DNA from 4 places in the Arthrobacter sp. TJ-170 genome. Region 2 is predicted to be linked to each of the others. Evidence: riboswitches for the same ligand, from Rfam matches in the RefSeq annotation. Region 2 holds a riboswitch; each other region holds the start of a gene.

Region 1 (4,699 bases), on a different contig from region 2:
AGGACTGGGCCATTTTCGGCCACTCGTGGTGCCAGCCGAGTGAGAGCAGTCCGTCGCTGTCGGGGGCCCCGCGGTCGGCGAAGTGCCGCAGAATCCCACTTGCAGCGCGGCGCAGGAGACCAGACTCGACGGCGGTGCAGCCGGCGAGCGCTCCACCCCAGAACGGCCCCGCGGCAGAGAAGCGGTAAATCAGGCTCCGGCCCTGGATGAGCGGGGAACCATCCGCGCCGACTAGGCGGACGGCGTCAAGCAGGAACCGGTCGAGGTGCGCGGTATCGCGGTCGCGGCGGGTGGGGCCGGGACCGTCGTCGTCGTGGCCGGCCATCCGGTGCCACAGCGCCGGGTATAGATGGAGTGCCCAGCCTGCGTAGTGGTCATAGGCGCGCTGGCTGCCGTCGCTGTACCAGCCGGCGTCACGCACGAAAGTGTCATGGAGCGCGAGGTCCTCGTCGATGTTGTCCTGGCTGTAGTCCGCACCAACGGACTTCAGGAACTGCTGGACGACGATGCGGAACCAGACCCAGTTGATGGGCGGGTACTCCGCGTCGGTGGTCAGGGAGAACCAGTCGACGAGCTGTTCCTGGACGGTGGCGTCCAGTCCGTCCCACAGCCAGGGGCGCGTCATGTCGAGCACGATGGCCAGGGCCGCAGCCTCGACCTTTGCCCTCGGCATACCACTCGGCAAGTCCTAGCGGATCGTCGCCGCGCTCGCCTGTGAGCCGGAAGCCCGCGGTGAGGAAGGTGCGCGCGAAGCCTTCGAGGCCGTCGATGGCCCGGCCGTAGCCGCCTTCGCGTCCGGGCGGTGTGATGCGGGCATGGCTGGGACTGGCCCACTTGCGGACGCCGAGCAGCATCGAGTAGGCCTGGGCCGCGTGGTGCTCGCGCGTCCATCCCGTATAGGGCGAGAGTTCCCGGTCCAGGGTCGGAAGTGTCAGCTTGTTCATGCGCTCATGAGCCCTTCACCCGGCGCCACCCATCCCAACCGCTCCGGCCCTGCGGCGACGATCCGTTCGGCGAAGGTTCCATAACCCATCGCAGCTACTGCCTCCGGCTTATTCATGGAGCGGTCCTTTCCTGTGGCTGATACTCGATCGGTGTGCCTTGCATCACGTTCGGGACCAGTACATACTCAGAGTCGGCATGAAGCAATCACGTTTTCCGCCTCTCCACGGACGCAGCACTCGACGAGACGGCTGGAAAGCAGGGCAGTCCGCGGGCCGAGCACTTCGATAAATCCTAAGGATGACCTGGCGGTCGTAGCGTACGACGACGAGGTCGCCTACCTTGCCGAGCCCGCCATCTCCGCGGTGCGGCCACCGAAGCACTACGTCGGCCGGGTGGCGGTGCAGATGCTCGCCGCCCGGATCGCCGAGGGCCGGCGACGGCCCGTCCACCGCCTGGAGCTGAATCCGGACCTAATCGTGAGGGACTCCTCGCTTGGAACGCCTCACCCGTCACCTACAGAGATGAGCTCCCCATGACAACAGCACTGCTCCTGAGCGGCACCGGACGGTACGCGGACCCCTGGCACCCCTTCGCCGAGACATCCGCTGCGGTTGCAGGCCTACTTCAAGACCACGGTCTCACCGTGGAAACCGCGGACGACGTCGACTGCGCTCTCGAAGGCCTCCAGGACTCCGCCTCCTGGCCGGACCTGCTGGTGGTGAACGTCGGTCTCCCCCGCGACGACGACGGCACGTCCCCCGGATCAGAGGCCGCCTCCGCGGGGTTGGACGCCTGGATTGCCGGCGGGCGGCCGTTGCTGGCCCTGCACTCCAGCTCCACCAGCTTTTTGGATTCGGAATCGTGGGAGAAGGCACTCGGCGGTCGGTGGGTGCGGGGCGTGTCCATGCATCCGGAGTACGGCCGGGCACACATTGTGCTGGAGGGCTCCTTTCCGGTGGGCGTCCCTGACTTCACGGTGGACGACGAACGCTACAGCTGGCTGCGCACGTCACCGGAGGTCGTCGTCCATGCCCGCCACGAACACGAGGGGCACCTCCACCCATTGATTTGGTCGCTGGAGCGACCGCTTGAACGCACTGCGAAACGGGGAGCGGGAACCACTACAGCGCGAAGCTTCTACGACGCTCTCGGCCACGACGCGGTGTCGTACGCGTCACCGGAGCGCCGGGAGTTGCTGGAGCGCGCGGTGGACTGGCTGCTCGCCTGACCGCAGCGTGGGCCTGCTTTGTTACGACATATATTGCAAAGGCACGTCAGAAAGTCGTTTAGTGGAAGTCCACCATCCCGAGCGGCCGAGAGACCTGGATCGTTGACGCCGCAGCAACCCTTACCTGCATGCAGGAGAACGGGTGCTACTGCCAGGAGCGATGGAGTTATACATGAGCACCGTTCTCAGCGCGCAGCAGCAGGCACAGGCCACTAACAACGCCACACACAAGCTGGCCCTTCCCCTGACCTTTTCCTCCCTCACGCGGTCCTTCGGCGGCGGAACCAGCGAGCATGTAGTCCTCCGCGACATCACCCTCGATGTCCGCGCCGGTGAGGTACTCGCCATCGTCGGTGCCAGCGGCTGCGGGAAGTCCACGCTCCTGCGGGCCGCAGCGGGCCTCGACGCACCAACATCCGGTGCCGTCCTCATCGACGGAACCGCGGTCAACGGCATCGATGACCGCTGCGCCGTCGCCTTCCAGGAACCGCGTCTCCTCCCCTGGCTGTCGCTCCGGGCCAACGTCGCAATCGGCCTGCCCAGGGGAACCGGCGCGGCCGCCGGCAAGGCGAAGGTCACCGAACTGCTGGGACTCGTGGAGCTCGCGGACTTCGCCGGGCACCGGCCCCGTGAAGTGTCCGGCGGCATGGCCCAGCGGGCATCCCTGGCCCGGGCACTAGCCCGGAACCCGGGCGTATTGCTCCTCGATGAGCCGTTCGGCGCCCTCGACGCCCTCACCCGGCTGAAGATGCAGGACCTCCTTCTGGATATCCACGCAGCCCAGCCCACTACGGTGCTGCTGGTGACGCACGACGTCGACGAGGCCCTCCAGCTCGCAGACCGCATCATCGTGCTCGGCAAGTCCGCCGATCCGTCACGCCCCGGCGCCTCCGTCACCGAGGTGCTCACCGTCCCGGGCGACCGCCCGCGGGACCGCAATGCCGCCGACCTCGGCCGAATGCGCAGCTCCCTGCTCACCACCCTCGGCGTCAAAGGCCACTAGACCACACACAGCTTGTTCCGTCGTCGTGCCCGTCTGCACGGCGACTGCTACCCCTCGCAAAGGAAACCATGAACCGCACCCGCTCGCCCTTCACCCGCCGCGCCGTCCTGTCCGTAGCGCTCGCCGCCACCGGCACGCTCGCCCTGACCGGCTGCCTCGCCGGTGAGAACGCCGCGTCCACCGAAGAGGCTTCCACGGCCACCGAGCTCAACATTGACTTCGCCACTTACAACCCGCTCAGCCTGGTCATCAAGGACCAGGGTTGGCTCGAAGCGGAGCTTGAGGACGAAGGCGTGACCGTCAACTGGGTCCAGTCCGCCGGTTCCAACAAGGCCAATGAAGCCCTCCGCGCCGGAGCGGTCGACGTCGGATCCACCGCCGGGTCCGCTGCTCTCCTCGCCCGTTCCAACGGGTCACCGATCAAGACGATCGACATCTACTCCCAGCCCGAGTGGTCCGCCATGGTCACCGTCGAGGGCACCGGCATCGAGACCCTTGAGGACCTGCGCGGCAAGTCGATCGCGGCAACCAAGGGCACCGACCCCTACTTCTTCCTGATCCAGTCGCTCGAGTCCGCTGGCATCGACCCCTCCGAGGTCACCGTGCAGAACCTGCAGCACGCCGACGGCTGGGCAGCACTGAACAACGGATCCGTTGACGCCTGGGCGGGTCTGGACCCGATCATGGCTTCGGCTGAGCAGGAGGGCGCCGAGCTCTTCTTCCGCAACATCGACTTCAACACCTACGGCTTCCTCAACGCCAACGAGGAATTCCTCTCCGAGAGCCCCGAGCTTGCCCAGACCGTGGTGAATGCCTACGAGAAGGCGCGCGAGTGGGCGAAGGAAAACCCGGAGGAGACGGCACAGATCCTCGCCGATGTTGCCGGCATCGACGTCGAGATCGCCAACGCCGTCATCATCGAACGCACCAACCTGGACGTCGACCCCGCACCGGGCGAGGCACAGCGGAAGGTTCTCGAGAAGGTCGGCCCGGTATTCGTGGAAACCGGTGATGTCTCCTCGCAGGAGCAGATCGATGAAGCCCTCGACACCCTCTTCGACGACTCCTTCGTCACCAACGCCGATCCTGACGCCATCCAGGGTTCCTAATGACTCAGATGGGTAATCCCGGTAATACCGGGGCCAGCGTCTACCCCACCAGCAAGGAAGGCCTGGAAGCCACCGGCCATACCGTGACAACAGCGGACGACGACGGCGGCTCACCTCTTGAGCCCACAGAGACCTCCGGGGGGCTGCTGAGCCGGCGACCGGTCCGTCTCCTGCTGGGGCTGGTGGTTCCCGCCCTCATCCTCGTCGCCTGGCAGTTGAACTCGGTCGTGGGCGTGTTCAGCGCCGTGCAGCTGCCGCCGCCCTCCGCTGTGCTGACCGCCGCCGTCGAACTGATTGAGCGCGGCGAACTGTGGATCCACATCGCCATCTCCACGCAGCGCGTGCTCATCGGCTTCGCGCTGGGTGCCACGCTCGGACTGGCGCTGGGCGCCCTGCTCGGGTTGTCCCGGCTGG
Region 2 (4,699 bases):
CCGGGCAAGGAACTCGTCTAGATCGCTCTGACGGAACCTGACGTATTGGCCCAGCTTGACGTGGGTCACAAGCCCTGCTCTGGTAGCGTCCTGCAACTGACGCACCGTCATGTGGCAGTACTGCGCGCCGGTGGGATATGTGAACACAGGCGGGTTCGGATTACGCGGTAGTTGTGCGGCCATGGTTAGCTCCAAGAATTCAAGGGAGCTGCAACAGGGCATAAAAAATCCCGGCTCAGCTCCGACGTTGATTGTCGGTGCTACCGGGTTAGGTAGGCTTGCTTGTCTGCTCGGCCCGGCAGTCTAGGCTGCCGCGTTCAGGTGAACCCCAATTGACTATGTTCTCGTTTAGTATCGTCATCCGTTCATGTTCGGACGAGGGGAACGTTACTCTAGAAACCCTTGCTGCGCTACTCGTCAGAGACCGTCGCTGGGAACGGGAATGTCGGTGTCCTCCTCTAGCATCAGGGTGTGGACACCTTCTATCAATGGCTGGACAGCCAGCTTGGCAACCTCTTAGGTCTGGCGGGCTTAGTCACGGGATTTATCTTCTTCTGGCTGTCCAGGAAACCAAAGAGACTGGGCTGGGAAGTCATCAGCTCCACGGCGTTGGTCAGCTTCAAGGGTCGTTCGTTGCCGCTGAAAGTGGTTTACGACGGACAAGACGTCTTCAGTCCCAACATCGTGGTCTTGAGAATAGGCAATGCCGGGAAGGCCGAAATCCGGTCCGAAGATTTCGACGGTCCCATCCGCATTCTGTTCAATAGAGGGCAACTTCTGGCTGCTTCCGTAAGCGCGACCTCGGCTGACGGCATCTCTTGGACATTAGATTCATCGCGCGAAAATGAAGTTCACATCGAGCCAAAGATGCTGAACCCCAAGGAATGGGTTGACATTCATTTCGTGACAGACGGGCCGTTGGAGAAGCCGCAGATAGTCGCGCGAGTGGCGGGACAATCGAGTGACGCACATGATGTGGAGCGGGCCAGGAACAAGGTTTGGTTGTACACCTTTTCGTTCGCGGTCTTCCTCATGCTTGGAGCACCCCTCATTCTGCAATTATTTGGGAACCCACTCGGTGACGCCGCCCTTTTCTTCACCCTAGCGGGGCTTGTACTATTCCTCATCGCCAGCATCGGAGCGTCGAAGCGCGGAGTTTGGCAGAAAAAAGAGAAGGCGAATGCGAACTAGGCAGCTCTCGCCAGACCCGACAACCCCTCCATATCCCCTCCAACCCCGCGGTGCGAAGCAGAACTGACGGACACGAAAGGCTACGAACGTAGACCTCGAATGTGCCGAAAACCTGGGGAATTGCGCGGAAGGACGTGCTTGTTCGTCGTCGTTCGTTCCCGTTGGCGGAAGCTCACCAAAGAGCTTGTAAACAGGGGGTCGCCGGTTCGAATCCGGCAGGGGGCTCCACTAAGAAGGCTGGTTGACTGCCGCAACACCGCTAACTCCGCGAGGCCTCGTCGCCGGCCGACAGACCTAACCGGGACATCAGGGGAAGCGGCGCGTGCTCCAACCGCTGAAGAAGAGGTAAGCTCCCGCGCCTGCTGCGAGGAAACCCAGGACACCGAGAATGGTCAGCTGCATGCTGATTCCAGCGATGATTAGTCCGAAGCCGGCCAGGATGGTCAGCAGCCCATAAACTTCGCGCGCGCCGATACGCTTGGATGGTCCCGCGTCTTGTAACTTGTGGGCCAGATCGGGGTCCTCTGCCGCGAGCTCCTCTTCGAGCTCCCGTAGGCGTCTACGCTCTTCATCCGATAACGGCATCAACGGCCTTCTTGTCCCTGGTCTTGCGGAGCTTCACCGACAGGGAACGGCGCGTAACAGCGACGGACCCGGCGATGACTTTCACAATGCTTGCTCTGTATCCAGTATGGTCCTTGCCCGGGGGAGAGCACAGAGCGCCCTATGGATCTCGAAAGTGGGAATTGGTCAGGCTTTAGCAGCGCTCATCCCATTCACCGCTCTAAGCTTCGTGGGATGCTTCGTTTCGGTTCGTGACGGGGTGTTTTTGGGTGGGGCTGACAGCGCCACCATGATGGTGGGAGCCTCTTCTGTTGGTGCTAGGCCTGTGGCCGTGGAGAGGGCGTGCCTGCGTCACCGGTGGATTTAGAGCCCTAAACCCCACCATCCAGAGCAGCTGAGAGACCTGCCTCCGTGACGCTGCAGCTTCCCCCGGACCTCCCATCCGGAACGGTGCTAATGGCAGGACCGATGGAAGGAACAGCACCATGACAACTGATCGCATTCACACCAGCCACGCCGGTTCCCTGCCGCGCACACCGGAACTGATCGCCGCCAACGCCGCCAGAACCCTCGCTGAGGATGGCTTCACCCTGCAGCGAACCCCGGAATTCGAGGGCCTGCTCACCTCCGCCGTGGTGGACCTCGTCCAGTGGCAGAAGGACCTCGGAATTACCATCCCGGGGGATGGCGAGTACGGCAAGGCCATGTCGAATGCCGTGGACTACGGCGCCTGGTGGACCTACAGCTTCCAGCGTACCGCCGGTCTTGAACTGACGGACTACAACCCGATCCTCGCCGATGCCGTACGCAGCGAACCCGGCGCGATCAAACTGACGTCGTTCGCGGATCGGCGCGACTGGACTCGCTTCGCAGCAGCGTATCAGGACCCTGAGAGCGGAATCCAGCTTGGCAAAAACGCCACGGCGTTCCCCTCCGCTACCGGTCCAATTTCATACATCGGCCAGGATGCACTGGCCTCGGACATAGCGAACCTCAAGGTAGGCCTTGACGCGGCGAACGTCCGAACGGGATTCATCACCGCACTTTCGCCGGGGTCGGCGAGCAGGATCGGCAACGATTACTACGCCAGCGAGGAAGAGTTCATCTATGCATGGGCCGACGTGCTGCGCGAGGAATACCGGGCCATCGTCGACGCCGGTCTCATCGTCCAGATCGATGACCCCTCCCTCGCTGAGAACTGGGATCAGATCAACCCCGAACCCAGCGTCGAGGACTACCAGCGCTTCACCCGCATCCGGGTGGAGGCCCTCAACTACGCACTGCGGGGCCTGCCGGAGGACCAGGTCCGAGTGCACGTGTGCTGGGGATCCTGGCATGGTCCGCACACGACGGATCTAGAGTTCCGGCACATATTGGACCTTGTGCTGAGCATCAACGCCGGGTCGTACTCCTTCGAGGCCGCGAACGCGCGCCACGAACACGAGTGGGCCCTTTGGCAGGACACCACGCTGCCGGACGGAAAACTCATAGTGCCCGGTGTCGTCTCCCATGCGACGAACGTGGTTGAACACCCTGAGCTGGTCGCGCAGCGCATCGAACGCTTCGCGAGCTTGGTGGGGCGCGAGAATGTCATCGCCTCGACCGACTGCGGCCTCGGAGGGCGACTCCACCCGCAGATCGCCACAGCCAAGCTTGAAGCTTTGGGCCGCGGGGCGCAGATCGCCTCAAACAAGTTGTTCGGCCGTTCAGCGACGCTGATCTAACCGTACAAAACACCCTAGGGAACTCTGAGCGGGACGACACGTCGGTGATGTGTCGTCCCGCTGCATGTCGTCTGGGGCGGCGGATGCCGGTCCGGAATCGTTCATTCTGTAACAGAGCGAGCTTGGGCGATCCTTAGTGCAGCGTCCTGCGCTCGCTGTTGCTCCGCGGTGACGACCACTCCCGGCAAATGCCCCGCGGTCGCGATCATGGCGCGCAGCTCGGCAACGGTATACGGGGTGGGGCGTCTACTGTGAGCCATGTAGTGGCAGTTCGGGCACAACGGGACCAGATCGGTGATCGGGTCGATCTCATAGTCGGGCCCAAGTAAGGAGGCCGGCACCGTGTGGTGGACGTGAATGAATCCGGCGCCCTCAGCGCCATACTTGGCCTCGTAATCGAAACCGCAGGCATGACAGTTCGGCCCGTGATGGGCGATCGCGACGGCTCTCGTTTCGGGACTGCGCTCGTACCGGTTGGTCGGAACGCGAATCAACGCGGCCTCCGGATATGAGCCCGGGAGCGGGTCCAGGGTATTCGCGCTCGGAGACGCACCGTCCAGAACATGTTCTGCCCAGACCGCCCTCATTGCCGCCTCCGCGTTGGACTGGATCTGCTTGCCCGAGGTGATTGCTGTCTTCCAATCGATGTTGGGAATCCGAGCCACCAGTTCATCCATGCGCAGCTGTTCGCCCTCGGGCAGGAGAAGGTCGAACTGCACGCCGACATGCAGGCGGGGGCTGTCACTGTTCGGATCGGAAAGTGTCACCGCTGACGGTTGATCAATCGTGAATCCGTGCCCGATCAAACCTCGCTGGTTGGGCCTACCCCCATGCACGAACAACCAGGTTTCAGTACCAACAGGCAAGGGCTTCCCGATGACGAGCGGCCAGCGCTCCACATGCCACCCGGAACGCCGCACCTCTGCAACTATCGTTGGATAGAACCCACCCCAGTTCCCCCTATCCGGGTCCCAGCCCAGAAGTACTGCCGTCATGAGGTCAGTGTGTCACTCAGGCGGCAGACTTGCGACGGCGCTGCGTTCCTGGCGGTTGACGGCGCAGGCGGGCGCTTCGGATGAGGTGACGTTTGTCAGCCGACCAGACGCTTTGCGCGTTCGACGGCCTTTCTAAGCTCGTCCTGCTTTGCCTTGCGGGACAATGACTGCGGGCCGACACCCGGGGCCTTGATTACGGTGACCCGGGGGACCCGGTCTTGTAGA
Region 3 (4,699 bases), on a different contig from region 2:
CTTCAGCGCGGCGCCATTGGCCGCGTAGTCTTCGGAGTTGGCCGGGTCGAGGTCCGACAGTGCGGTAACGATGTTGTCGACATAGATTTGTGCGGCCTTCGGCGACATCCACGCGTGCGGATTGGGAAGCCCCTCATAGTCTCCGGACCTGATGTCAACGGGGACCACACCCTCTGACAGCACCACGTGCGGCGCATCGACAGACAGTACGAAACGCTCGAACCAGCGCTCCAGTCCCAGACCGTTATCGAGGATCAGGTCGGCATCCTGCGCATTGATGAGGTCGGAGGGCGTTGGCTCATATCCGTGGATCTCGGTACCGACCTTGGTGATGGATTCGACCCGGATATGGTCACCGGCCACTGTACGGGTGAGATCCGCAAGGACGGAGAATGTGGTCAACACCACGGGGCGCGGATCAGCAGCGGCCGCTGTACGGTCCGTGCGCGGGTTGCCGCATCCCGACAGCACGAGCAACCAGATGAGGCATACCGGAAATATAAATTTCGGCATACCTAAATCTAACTCGCCTCATCCCTGGATGGCTAGCCTCAGGGCGGGACCGGGCGGAGGTTCCCTCGACAGGACACGCCCGGCAGTGCAGAGTGGGTGCAGACACCAACGCGACCCAGGAGGCCGGCAGGATGAGCGAAGAGTCAATGTACGAGGAAGAACCGCGAGAGCACAGCGAACAGCCCGCGGAAGGGGACCGGTCGCAGGATCCGGCCGACACAGGGACGCATGCGCAGGATCCTGCGGAGGGTGCGGATTCCGCGGCGGAAACATCCGGGGCCTCGGACCCGGACTAGGGATCACATGCCGGCGGAGCCGGTGCTGTCGAGGCGGACGGCCCGCCAGCAGTAGGTCAGATACGGCAGGTTGAGCACGGCTTCGGGATTGTGCCCGAGGTGGTCGTGGAGGTACCAGGACAGGTTCGCCTCCACTTTCGCACGCGTGCCCAGCGAAGCGTTCTGATAGTAACTGCGGGACCGGGCGAGTTCAACGATGTCCGGAGCCGGGAGGGCCTGGGTCCAGGCGACTACCATCGATTCCGGTTCCGAGAAGAGTGGTCCCAACGCGGGACGGTAGTTCGGCCGGAACACGTCTCCGGCATGCATGATGCGGGAGAGCCGGTGCACCCACGGCACGCTGACATCCAGCTGATTCCAGACAAGGCCGAGGACTCCTCCCGGTACCAGGATGCGCGCCGCTTCCGCGCTCGCCGACGCCGCGTCGCACCAGTGCCAGGCCTGGGCGATTGAAACAACATCAACGCTCGCAGTGCCGAGACCGGATGCCTCGGCCGTGCCCTGAACTTTCTCCACCGCCGGGAGCTGCTGTCCTAGGACGGAGAGCATGTCCTCCGACGGATCGATCGCCGTCACCTCAGGGCAACGGTGGATGAGCTCCCTAGTGAACTTTCCTGTTCCCGCCCCGATATCGGCAGCGCTCCGTGCATCCCGCGGGACGAGCCAGTCCACACATTCCGGGGGATACCCCGGACGGACGCGCTCATAGCGCTCACTGTCCTGCAGATAGCCCCGAGCCAACTCACGACGGCGGTGCTCAGCGAGGCGCGGACCCCCAACGCCCATGACGATAGCTCCTGTCGATACTTGATCAGAACCCGTCAATTAAATCACCCGGTCTCGACTGCTCGGGAAACGGGAGTGTCAGCGCGCCATCAGTCAGCTGTGCAGGGTGCTGCGCCCGCAGTTCCCGGAGTGTGCGGAGCCCAATCCGGGAAGGAACGGGTCTCGACAGCCGGTACCCAACGCCCTGCGTCGACAACATAGTCGGTTCCCAGCCCATCCCGGATGAGTGAGGCGAGGCCGGTGAGCAGCCTGTCGACATCGTCCTGCCGCGATCCAAGCCCGAAGCTTGCGCGCAGCGATCCCGATGGCAGGCCCAGGCGCTTCAGCAGCGGGTGGGCGCAGAACTTCCCGTCCCGCAACCCCACGCCATGCTCCGCGGAAAGGTAGGCGGCGACGAGGCCGGCGTCGTAACCGTGGACGGAGAAGTTCACTACACCGATTGCGTCGGTGCTGTCGGAGAAGATGCGGTGTACGGTGACGCCGGTAAGGGCGGAGAGCCCGTCCACCAGGGCGTTTCGCAAATCTGATTCATGGCGGAGCCAGTCTTCCGCGTCCAGGGCTGCGATAACCTCCGTCGCGTGGGCAAGCGCTGCTGCGCCCAGGACGTTCGGCGACCCGCCTTCATGCCGTGCAGGGCCGGTTGTCCAGGAAACTGAATCGACCTTCACCGCCTTCACGGCGCCGCCGCCGGCAAGGTGGGGTGTTCCGACGTCAAGCCAGTCAGGCCTGCCGACCAAAACTCCGGAGCCGAACGGTGCATACAGCTTGTGTCCGGAGAAAGCGACGTAATCGATGCCGTCATGCCCGATATCCATCCGTCGGTGCGGTGCCAGTTGGGCTGCGTCGACGACGATGCGTGCGCCATGAGCATGGGCGAGGGCGGCGAGCCGGTTGATGGGCAGAACCTCACCGGTCACGTTTGAGGCACCGGTTACGGCAAGCAGGTTGATTCCCCCGGAAGCCAGCACCTCCTCCACAGCGGTAAACGTCGCCTCTATCGTGTCGGCGGCGACGAGTCCGCGATGGGGGCGGCCCAGCCAGGGCAGGAGATTGGCATGGTGTTCCAGGTCGAGGTAAAGGACCTCGCCGTCTCCAGGTACGCAACCTGCCAGGAGATTCAGGGAGTCCGTGGTGTTTCGGGTGAAGATGACCGCGTCGTCTTCACGACCGCCGACGAAGGTCCGGACGGTCTTCCGTGCATTCTCGTACAGCGACGTTGAAATTTGGGATGCGTATCCGGCGCCCCGGTGAACGCTGGCGTAGTAGGGCAGAACGCTCTGCAGGTAGTCATTGACCTGCTGCAGTGCCGGCGTCGAAGCGGCGTAGTCCAGATTGACGTAGCGGACAGCGGTGCCGTCAACCAGCGGCGCCTGCAGTTCAGCGCCCAACACGGATGCAAGCGGTGCCGCGGATAGTTCGCTGGTGCTCTCTAGAAGTGCATTGCTCACGGAAGTTAACCCCATAGTGGTCTCAAGGGACCTGCCAAGGGAGGCCCCGCGCTTGCCGAACCACTTTTCTGGAACGGCCTGGTCGTCACCCGGGGCACCCCACCGCGGAAGGAGGGTTGCCGGCCAGCAAACCGGGGTTTATCGCTGGCACTCGTGACCAATGAGTCCAGAATAAGACAGTCCGGACCCTCCGCTCGCTTTGTTACGCGGCTACGTCAGGCACCCGTATTCTCCTGGAGCAGATCGTCCAGCGAAGGGTTGAGCATCTTCAGGACATCGTTATGCAGGGTGCTGTTGGTTGCGAGCGCGTTGCCGCCGAAGGGCCCGTCCGCGCCTTCCAATGATGTGAACCGGCCACCGGCTTCCGTAACAATCGGTACCAGGGCGGCCATGTCGTACAGGTTGAGTTCAGGCTCACACGCGATGTCCACAGCGCCCTCAGCGACGAGGCAGTATGACCAGAAGTCACCATAGGCCCGTGTACGCCAGACCGATTCGGTGAGAGATACGAATTCATCGAGGTTGCCGCGTTCCTTCCATCCCGACAGGCTCGAGTAGGAGAGTGAAGCATCTTCCAGACGAGACACGCTTGAGACCCGGAGGCGTGTTGCGGCGGCCAGCGACTTGCCGGTGAAAGCTCCCGTCCCGGTTGCTGCCCACCACCGTTTCCCGAGGGCGGGAGCGCTGACGACGCCGACGACGGGGCGGCCCTCATCCACCAGAGCGATGAGTGTGGCCCACACCGGCACTCCACGGACAAAGTTCTTGGTGCCGTCGATCGGGTCGATGATCCACCGCCGCGAGCCCGCGCCGCTGCTCCCGAATTCCTCGCCGAGCACGGCATCCCGCGGGCGGGCGCGTGAGAGTTGTCCGCGGATTGCCTCTTCCGCTGACTTGTCTGCATCGGTAACCGGGGTGTAGTCCGGCTTGGTCTCAACCGCCAGATCCAACGCCTTGAACCTGGACATGGTCTGGTCATCGACGGAATCGGCCATCACATGGGCAAGGCGAAGGTCATCGTTGTAGCTCTGGAGGTTCATACTGTTCAACCTATATCCTCGGGACGCGCAGATGCGGGAGGCCTGATGCCCGGGGCGTTGAGTGCCCTTGCACGTGGGCGATGCCCGCTGACTGCGGTCTTAACGCAAGGAAGGGACATCGGCCGATAGCCGATGTCCCTTCCTTTGAAAACTAAGAGTTAGAGAACGGAGATGTTCTCAGCCTGGGGGCCCTTGGGTCCCTGGGTGGTCTCGAAGCTGACCTTCTGGTTCTCCTCGAGCGAGCGGAAGCCGCCGGAGTTGATTGCGGAGAAGTGAGCGAAGACGTCAGCGCCGCCGTCGTCAGGAGCGATGAATCCAAAGCCCTTTTCAGCGTTAAACCACTTGACTGTACCTGTTGCCATTTAAATCATTCCTTGAGTGTAGGATCCCCCCGTACTTCGGGGTTCCCGTCGCGGTGTTCCATCGCCTGCAAAAAAAGCTTTCGAACTCCGTAGAGAAATCAAGGCTAAATATTCATGCGCAACACAACAACTACGTTCAGTCTAGCAGGCAATGAGCCGCTGTGCGCGCACCGGCTATTGGAGCCCTAATTCTTTCGAGCCTTGGGCGGGCTCGATCCCAGCACCGAGCAGCCTTCGCAGGGAAGCTAGGCGCA
Region 4 (4,699 bases), on a different contig from region 2:
GTACCGCTCTTGATTCGTGGACTCAATGCCTGTCCGGCGCTGTTGCCGTAGTACCAGAGAGTTCCTGCAGCGTCGTAGGCAAGGACACCCGGGTACTTGTCGGCCGCGCGCCAGCGGCCGATCGTCAGGTGGTAATTGCCCCACCCTGAACCGATGGCCTGGGCAGGCGCGAACCCTCCCTCATGTTTTCCGGGGTAGAAACTCAGCCGGCCGCCTTTCCATTGCGCGATGATGTCGAAGACGCCGTCGTTGTTCCAGTCGGTCACGTGCCCCTTCGCCAGCCCGGACCAGCCGGTGCCAATCTTTTGCCGGGGCTGGAAGCCGCCCTGGCCCGTGGCCGGGTAATTCCACAGCACGCCGTCCGGCCCGGCCGCCACAATATCAGCGGGGCTGCCGATGCTCGGGCGGGATGGAGCGGCAGCCGGTTGCTGGGAACCGATCGTGATCATCGAGGCGACACTGGGCACACCGTTGCCGTCCACTGCAAAGAGCAGGTAATTGCCCGGCACCAGCACGCCGGGATCCGCCGGCAAGGTCAGCGACGCAGTGGTGCCTGAAACCGCAGTCGCGGTCAGCGGAACCCGCCGCTGATCGGTGTTCACGGAGTGGGTCACCGTACCCATCCGCATCAGGGAGAACTCCGTGGTCGGCGCTCCAGTGGTCACCGCAATCGTGCTGCCGGGCGTGGCGGAGGCCGGGGCGGACACGATTTCCGGCCGGGTGCGCGGGCTGCCGTCTGCGTTCAGCAGGTAAGGCGGCGTGAAAATCTGTCCGTTCAAGTTATTCGTCGTGCAATTGCCGCACAGGCCACCACCGCCGACGAAGACCTGGCCATCCGGGAGCAGCAGGGCAACGCTGTGATAGGCGCGGGGAGTGGCCATCGGGGCGAGCGTGGTCCACTGTCCGGTCTCCGGGTCCCAGATTTCTGGGGCCCTCGAAGCAGCACCGGCCTCACCGCCGACCACCAACACCTGGCCATCGGGCAGCGCGACTCCATTCGCGAACGTCCGGTTGACGGCCATGTCCGAGGTCCGGGCCACTGTGAGTCCGTTATTGATGTCGATGGTGTCCGCCCGCGCCGTGGCATTTCTGCCCACGTAGTCGGTCGCTCCACCCACGGTGAGAATCTTTCCGACGTCGTACATCACGGCGTTGCCGTTCATTGCGTCCGGGCTATCGGACCGCAGACCGGCCGAACTGATGCTGCCATTGCCTGTGCTCGAGATCCAGTTCATCTGCCGGCTCGGCCCGGCGTGGAACGCCCGGCCACCGGGGGCGGCAAACAACCAGGCATGATTGTCGGACCGGTATTCGCCGGCAGGATCGTTGGTCAGAATGCTGTCGGACGGCACAAGCGGCAGCGTTCGCCAGCCGTCGGCGGCGGACCACACCTCGCCGTGCTTGTTGCCGACGCCGCCGGACCATGACCCGCCGATGGTAAACACCTCGCCGGTGGACGTGGTCAGGTTGGACTGGTATCCGCGGGCGATCTTCATGTCCGGCCCCGCGGTCCAGGTGTTCGTCGCAGGGTTGTACAGCGAGGTCTTCGTGCTGTTGCTGCCCCCACTGACCATGATCTGCCCGTCCGGCAGCATTGACGTCCCGGGGCAGAACATGTCGTGACCGGTGTTGGATACCTGGGTCTGGCTCACCTCGCCGGTGGTGAGGTCCAGAATGGACGTCTGAGTGTATCCCCGGGCCCCGCCATACGTGGTGGAAGAGTAGGCGGACCAGGTCAGCAGCTTGTTGCCCGGCAGCAGCGCCGCCGCAGCCGGGACAAGCGGGAAGCTGATCGTCGGGCCCCAGGACCCCTGCGACCCATTTGCGACGGCCTGAACGGTCAGGTTTCCGGTGGCCTTTTCGGGCTCCGATCCCGCCTCCGTGGCGACAGCTTGCGGCACCGGAACGTGATCGTGTGCTCCGGTCGCGCTCGGAGGCTCGGCCGACGCCGTAGCCGTAGCCGAAGCCCCGTATCCGGCGACCAGCAGGGAGACGATCACAACCGCGGATACAAGTCGCGACATCTGTGCGCCCCCGTCCAGATTCATCCCCCGTGCTTAGCAAAAGCTAACCCGGGCGCCATGTAAGGATCTTGGGACGACTGACGTGGGCTTCGCGCGACAGGTACATCTTCGTCATCTTGGTACCCAACACAGTTCGCCTGCCTACACTTGCCTCAGGTCATGAGCGCCAGCATTAAGCCCCGGCTCGCTGGCCGGCAACCCTCCATCCGCGGCGGGGTGCCCCGGGTGAGGACCCGGCTGTCCGGCGAAGGGTCGGATGGCAAGCGCGGCCCGTGGTGCTCCGAGCATGCCGGGCCCAAAGTAGAGGAGCCTTGAATGTCCAACGGATGGTCCTTCGAAACACGCCAGATCCACGCCGGGCAGGAGCCTGACGCCACCACCGGTGCCCGGGCACTGCCCATCTACCAGACCACGTCCTTTGTGTTCCCCAGCGCCGAGAGCGCTGCGAACCGCTTCGCGCTGGCTGAGCTGGCGCCCATCTACACGCGCATCGGTAATCCCACCCAGGACGCGGTGGAGCAGCGGATCGCCAGCCTGGAGGGCGGTCTGGCTGCCCTCCTTCTCAGCTCTGGGCAGGCGGCGGAAACCTTCGCGGTCCTGAATGTTGCCGAGGCCGGCGATCACATCGTCGCCAGCCCCAGCCTGTACGGCGGGACCTACAACCTGTTTGCGCACACGCTGAAGAAGTTTGGCATCTCCGTCACCTTCGTGGCCGACCCCGACAATCTCGACCAATGGCGCGACGCCGTGCAGCCGAACACTAAGCTCTTCTTCGCCGAGGTTGTGTCCAATCCCCGGCAGGACGTCCTCGACATCGAGGGTGTTTCCCGCACTGCCCATGAAGCAGGGGTGCCGCTGATCGTCGACAACACGCTGTCGACGCCGTACCTGATCCGGCCGCTCGAGTGGGGCGCGGACATCGTGGTCCACTCAGCGACCAAATACCTTGGCGGCCACGGCACGGCGATCGCTGGGGTCATAGTGGATTCCGGCAAGTTCGATTTCGGCAAGGACCCGGAGCGCTTCCCCGGCTTCAACACCCCGGACCCCACCTACAACGGGCTGGTCTACAGCCGCGACCTCGGAGAAGGCGGCACCCTGGGTGCCAACCTGTCCTACATCATCAAGGCCCGCGTCCAACTCCTGCGGGACCTGGGCTCGGCGGTGTCGCCCTTCAACGCCTTCCTGATCTCCCAGGGCCTTGAGACGTTGAGCTTGCGGATGGAACGCCACGTCGCCAACGCGGGGGAAGTTGCCCGCTGGCTGGAGGCAAGGGACGACGTCGAATCGGTCGCCTACGCCGGGCTTCCGTCAAGCCCCTGGTACGAGCGTGGACGCAAGTACGGCCCGAAGGGGACCGGTGCGATTGTCTCGTTCAACCTCGCGGGCGGAGCCGAGGCAGGTAAGCGGTTTGTGGACGCCCTCGAACTGCACTCGCACGTTGCGAACATCGGAGATGTCCGTTCCCTGGTCATCCACCCGGCATCCACTACGCACAGCCAGCTTTCCCCCGAACAGCAGGTCGTGGCCGGCGTGGCCCCGGGGCTGGTCCGGCTCTCCGTGGGGCTCGAGCATATCGACGACATCCTTGCGGACCTCGAGACCGGCTTCCGTGCAGCGAAAGAGGCGTAGGGGGAGTAGCGGCTTCTACCCTCCGGCACAGTTGCCATTACAAGATCATCACCGCGGCCAACTATTGCGCCGCTATTCCTCAAACTTGCCGGGCTTGAGGAATAGGGGCGGCGGCTGGGCGTAAGCCGCCACCCCATCTTTCTACGAGAGTTTCAGAGCGCTGATTTTGTTTCTGTCCTCATGTCGTTGACTTGTTCCTTATTGGCGCCTACGGCGTCACGGCCGGTGAGGTGGGCGGCGGCACGTTCGGCAATCATGATGGTCGGGGCGTTGGTGTTGCCCGTGGGCACCAAGGGCATGATGGATGCGTCCGCGATGCGAAGACCCTTGAGTCCGTGGACCTCGAAGGTTGTAGGATCGACCACGGCCAGATCGTCCTGGCCCATGCGGCAGGTCCCAACCTGGTGGTGGTAGGTCACCACGGATTCGCGGACGTATTGTTCCAACTGTTCATCTGGGACCTCCGGACCGGGGTAGATCTCGGTCGGCTCCCAACCAGCCAGAGCCTGCGTCTGGCCAATCCGACGGCATTGACGCACGGAGGCAACAAGAGCGTCGACGTCCTGTTGTTCCTTCAACGCCCCCAGATCGATGCGCATCGGATCTTCAGGGTTGGGTCCGGTGAGGGTTAGCTCGCCGCGGCTGGCCGGACGAACGAGACCGCCGAGCATTGAGAAGCCGTTGTCGGGGCCCGTCATCTCTGCTGGCCCGTAGTTTTGGGAGTACATCGGGACGGAGAAGAAGATCGGCTGTGTGTCCGGGACGGGCAGGTCCGGGTTGCTCTTCCAGAAGAGATGTACCTCGGCTGGCGCAGTGTCGCCCATAGGCACCGGTTGGGCAGCGGTGGTGAAGATGACTGGCGAAAGCAGATGGTCCTGCAGATTCTTGCCGACGCCGGGCAGATCGTGGATTGGATCGATCCCAACCTCACGCAACTCCTCACTGGGGCCGATCCCTGAGCGGAGCAGCAACTCGGGGGAGTTCAGTGCGCCGGAGGCGAGCACGGTCTCGCCGGCGCGCATCATCTTGGACTGACCCTCATG

The links. Region 2 has a riboswitch for S-adenosylmethionine ahead of AC4D1W_RS00125 (cobalamin-independent methionine synthase II family protein). Riboswitches for the same ligand answer to the same signal wherever they lie in the genome.
Region 1: linked by a shared signal. The riboswitch ahead of AC4D1W_RS07950 (ABC transporter ATP-binding protein) and the one ahead of AC4D1W_RS00125 (cobalamin-independent methionine synthase II family protein) in region 2 are both predicted to bind S-adenosylmethionine.
Region 3: linked by a shared signal. The riboswitch ahead of AC4D1W_RS05045 (aminotransferase class V-fold PLP-dependent enzyme) and the one ahead of AC4D1W_RS00125 (cobalamin-independent methionine synthase II family protein) in region 2 are both predicted to bind S-adenosylmethionine.
Region 4: linked by a shared signal. The riboswitch ahead of AC4D1W_RS15285 (bifunctional o-acetylhomoserine/o-acetylserine sulfhydrylase) and the one ahead of AC4D1W_RS00125 (cobalamin-independent methionine synthase II family protein) in region 2 are both predicted to bind S-adenosylmethionine.

What each region holds. Positions count from the first base shown of each region.
Region 1 is NZ_JBZCNL010000003.1:206,301-210,999, reverse strand. Features, by position in the region: partial or broken gene AC4D1W_RS07965 (DUF2264 domain-containing protein) at 1-854, opposite strand, end outside; gene AC4D1W_RS07960 (substrate-binding domain-containing protein) at 1,059-1,481, shown strand; gene AC4D1W_RS07955 (ThuA domain-containing protein) at 1,478-2,173, shown strand; SAM riboswitch class I at 2,243-2,340, shown strand; gene AC4D1W_RS07950 (ABC transporter ATP-binding protein) at 2,346-3,176, shown strand; gene AC4D1W_RS07945 (aliphatic sulfonate ABC transporter substrate-binding protein) at 3,245-4,285, shown strand; gene AC4D1W_RS07940 (ABC transporter permease) at 4,285-4,699, shown strand, end outside.
Region 2 is NZ_JBZCNL010000001.1:19,901-24,599, forward strand. Features, by position in the region: gene AC4D1W_RS00115 (hypothetical protein) at 472-1,191, shown strand; gene AC4D1W_RS00120 (DUF3040 domain-containing protein) at 1,498-1,776, opposite strand; SAM riboswitch class I at 2,134-2,230, shown strand; gene AC4D1W_RS00125 (cobalamin-independent methionine synthase II family protein) at 2,241-3,479, shown strand; gene AC4D1W_RS00130 (HNH endonuclease) at 3,581-4,474, opposite strand; gene AC4D1W_RS00135 (uracil-DNA glycosylase family protein) at 4,570-4,699, opposite strand, start outside.
Region 3 is NZ_JBZCNL010000002.1:228,445-233,143, reverse strand. Features, by position in the region: gene AC4D1W_RS05060 (metal ABC transporter substrate-binding protein) at 1-513, opposite strand, end outside; gene AC4D1W_RS05055 (hypothetical protein) at 645-809, shown strand; gene AC4D1W_RS05050 (class I SAM-dependent methyltransferase) at 813-1,595, opposite strand; gene AC4D1W_RS05045 (aminotransferase class V-fold PLP-dependent enzyme) at 1,685-3,058, opposite strand; SAM riboswitch class IV at 3,087-3,202, opposite strand; gene hisN (histidinol-phosphatase) at 3,259-4,083, opposite strand; gene AC4D1W_RS05035 (cold-shock protein) at 4,242-4,445, opposite strand; gene rsgA (ribosome small subunit-dependent GTPase A) at 4,620-4,699, opposite strand, start outside.
Region 4 is NZ_JBZCNL010000009.1:57,430-62,128, forward strand. Features, by position in the region: gene AC4D1W_RS15280 (galactose oxidase-like domain-containing protein) at 1-2,024, opposite strand, end outside; SAM riboswitch class IV at 2,180-2,296, shown strand; gene AC4D1W_RS15285 (bifunctional o-acetylhomoserine/o-acetylserine sulfhydrylase) at 2,340-3,656, shown strand; gene AC4D1W_RS15290 (GMC family oxidoreductase) at 3,809-4,699, opposite strand, start outside.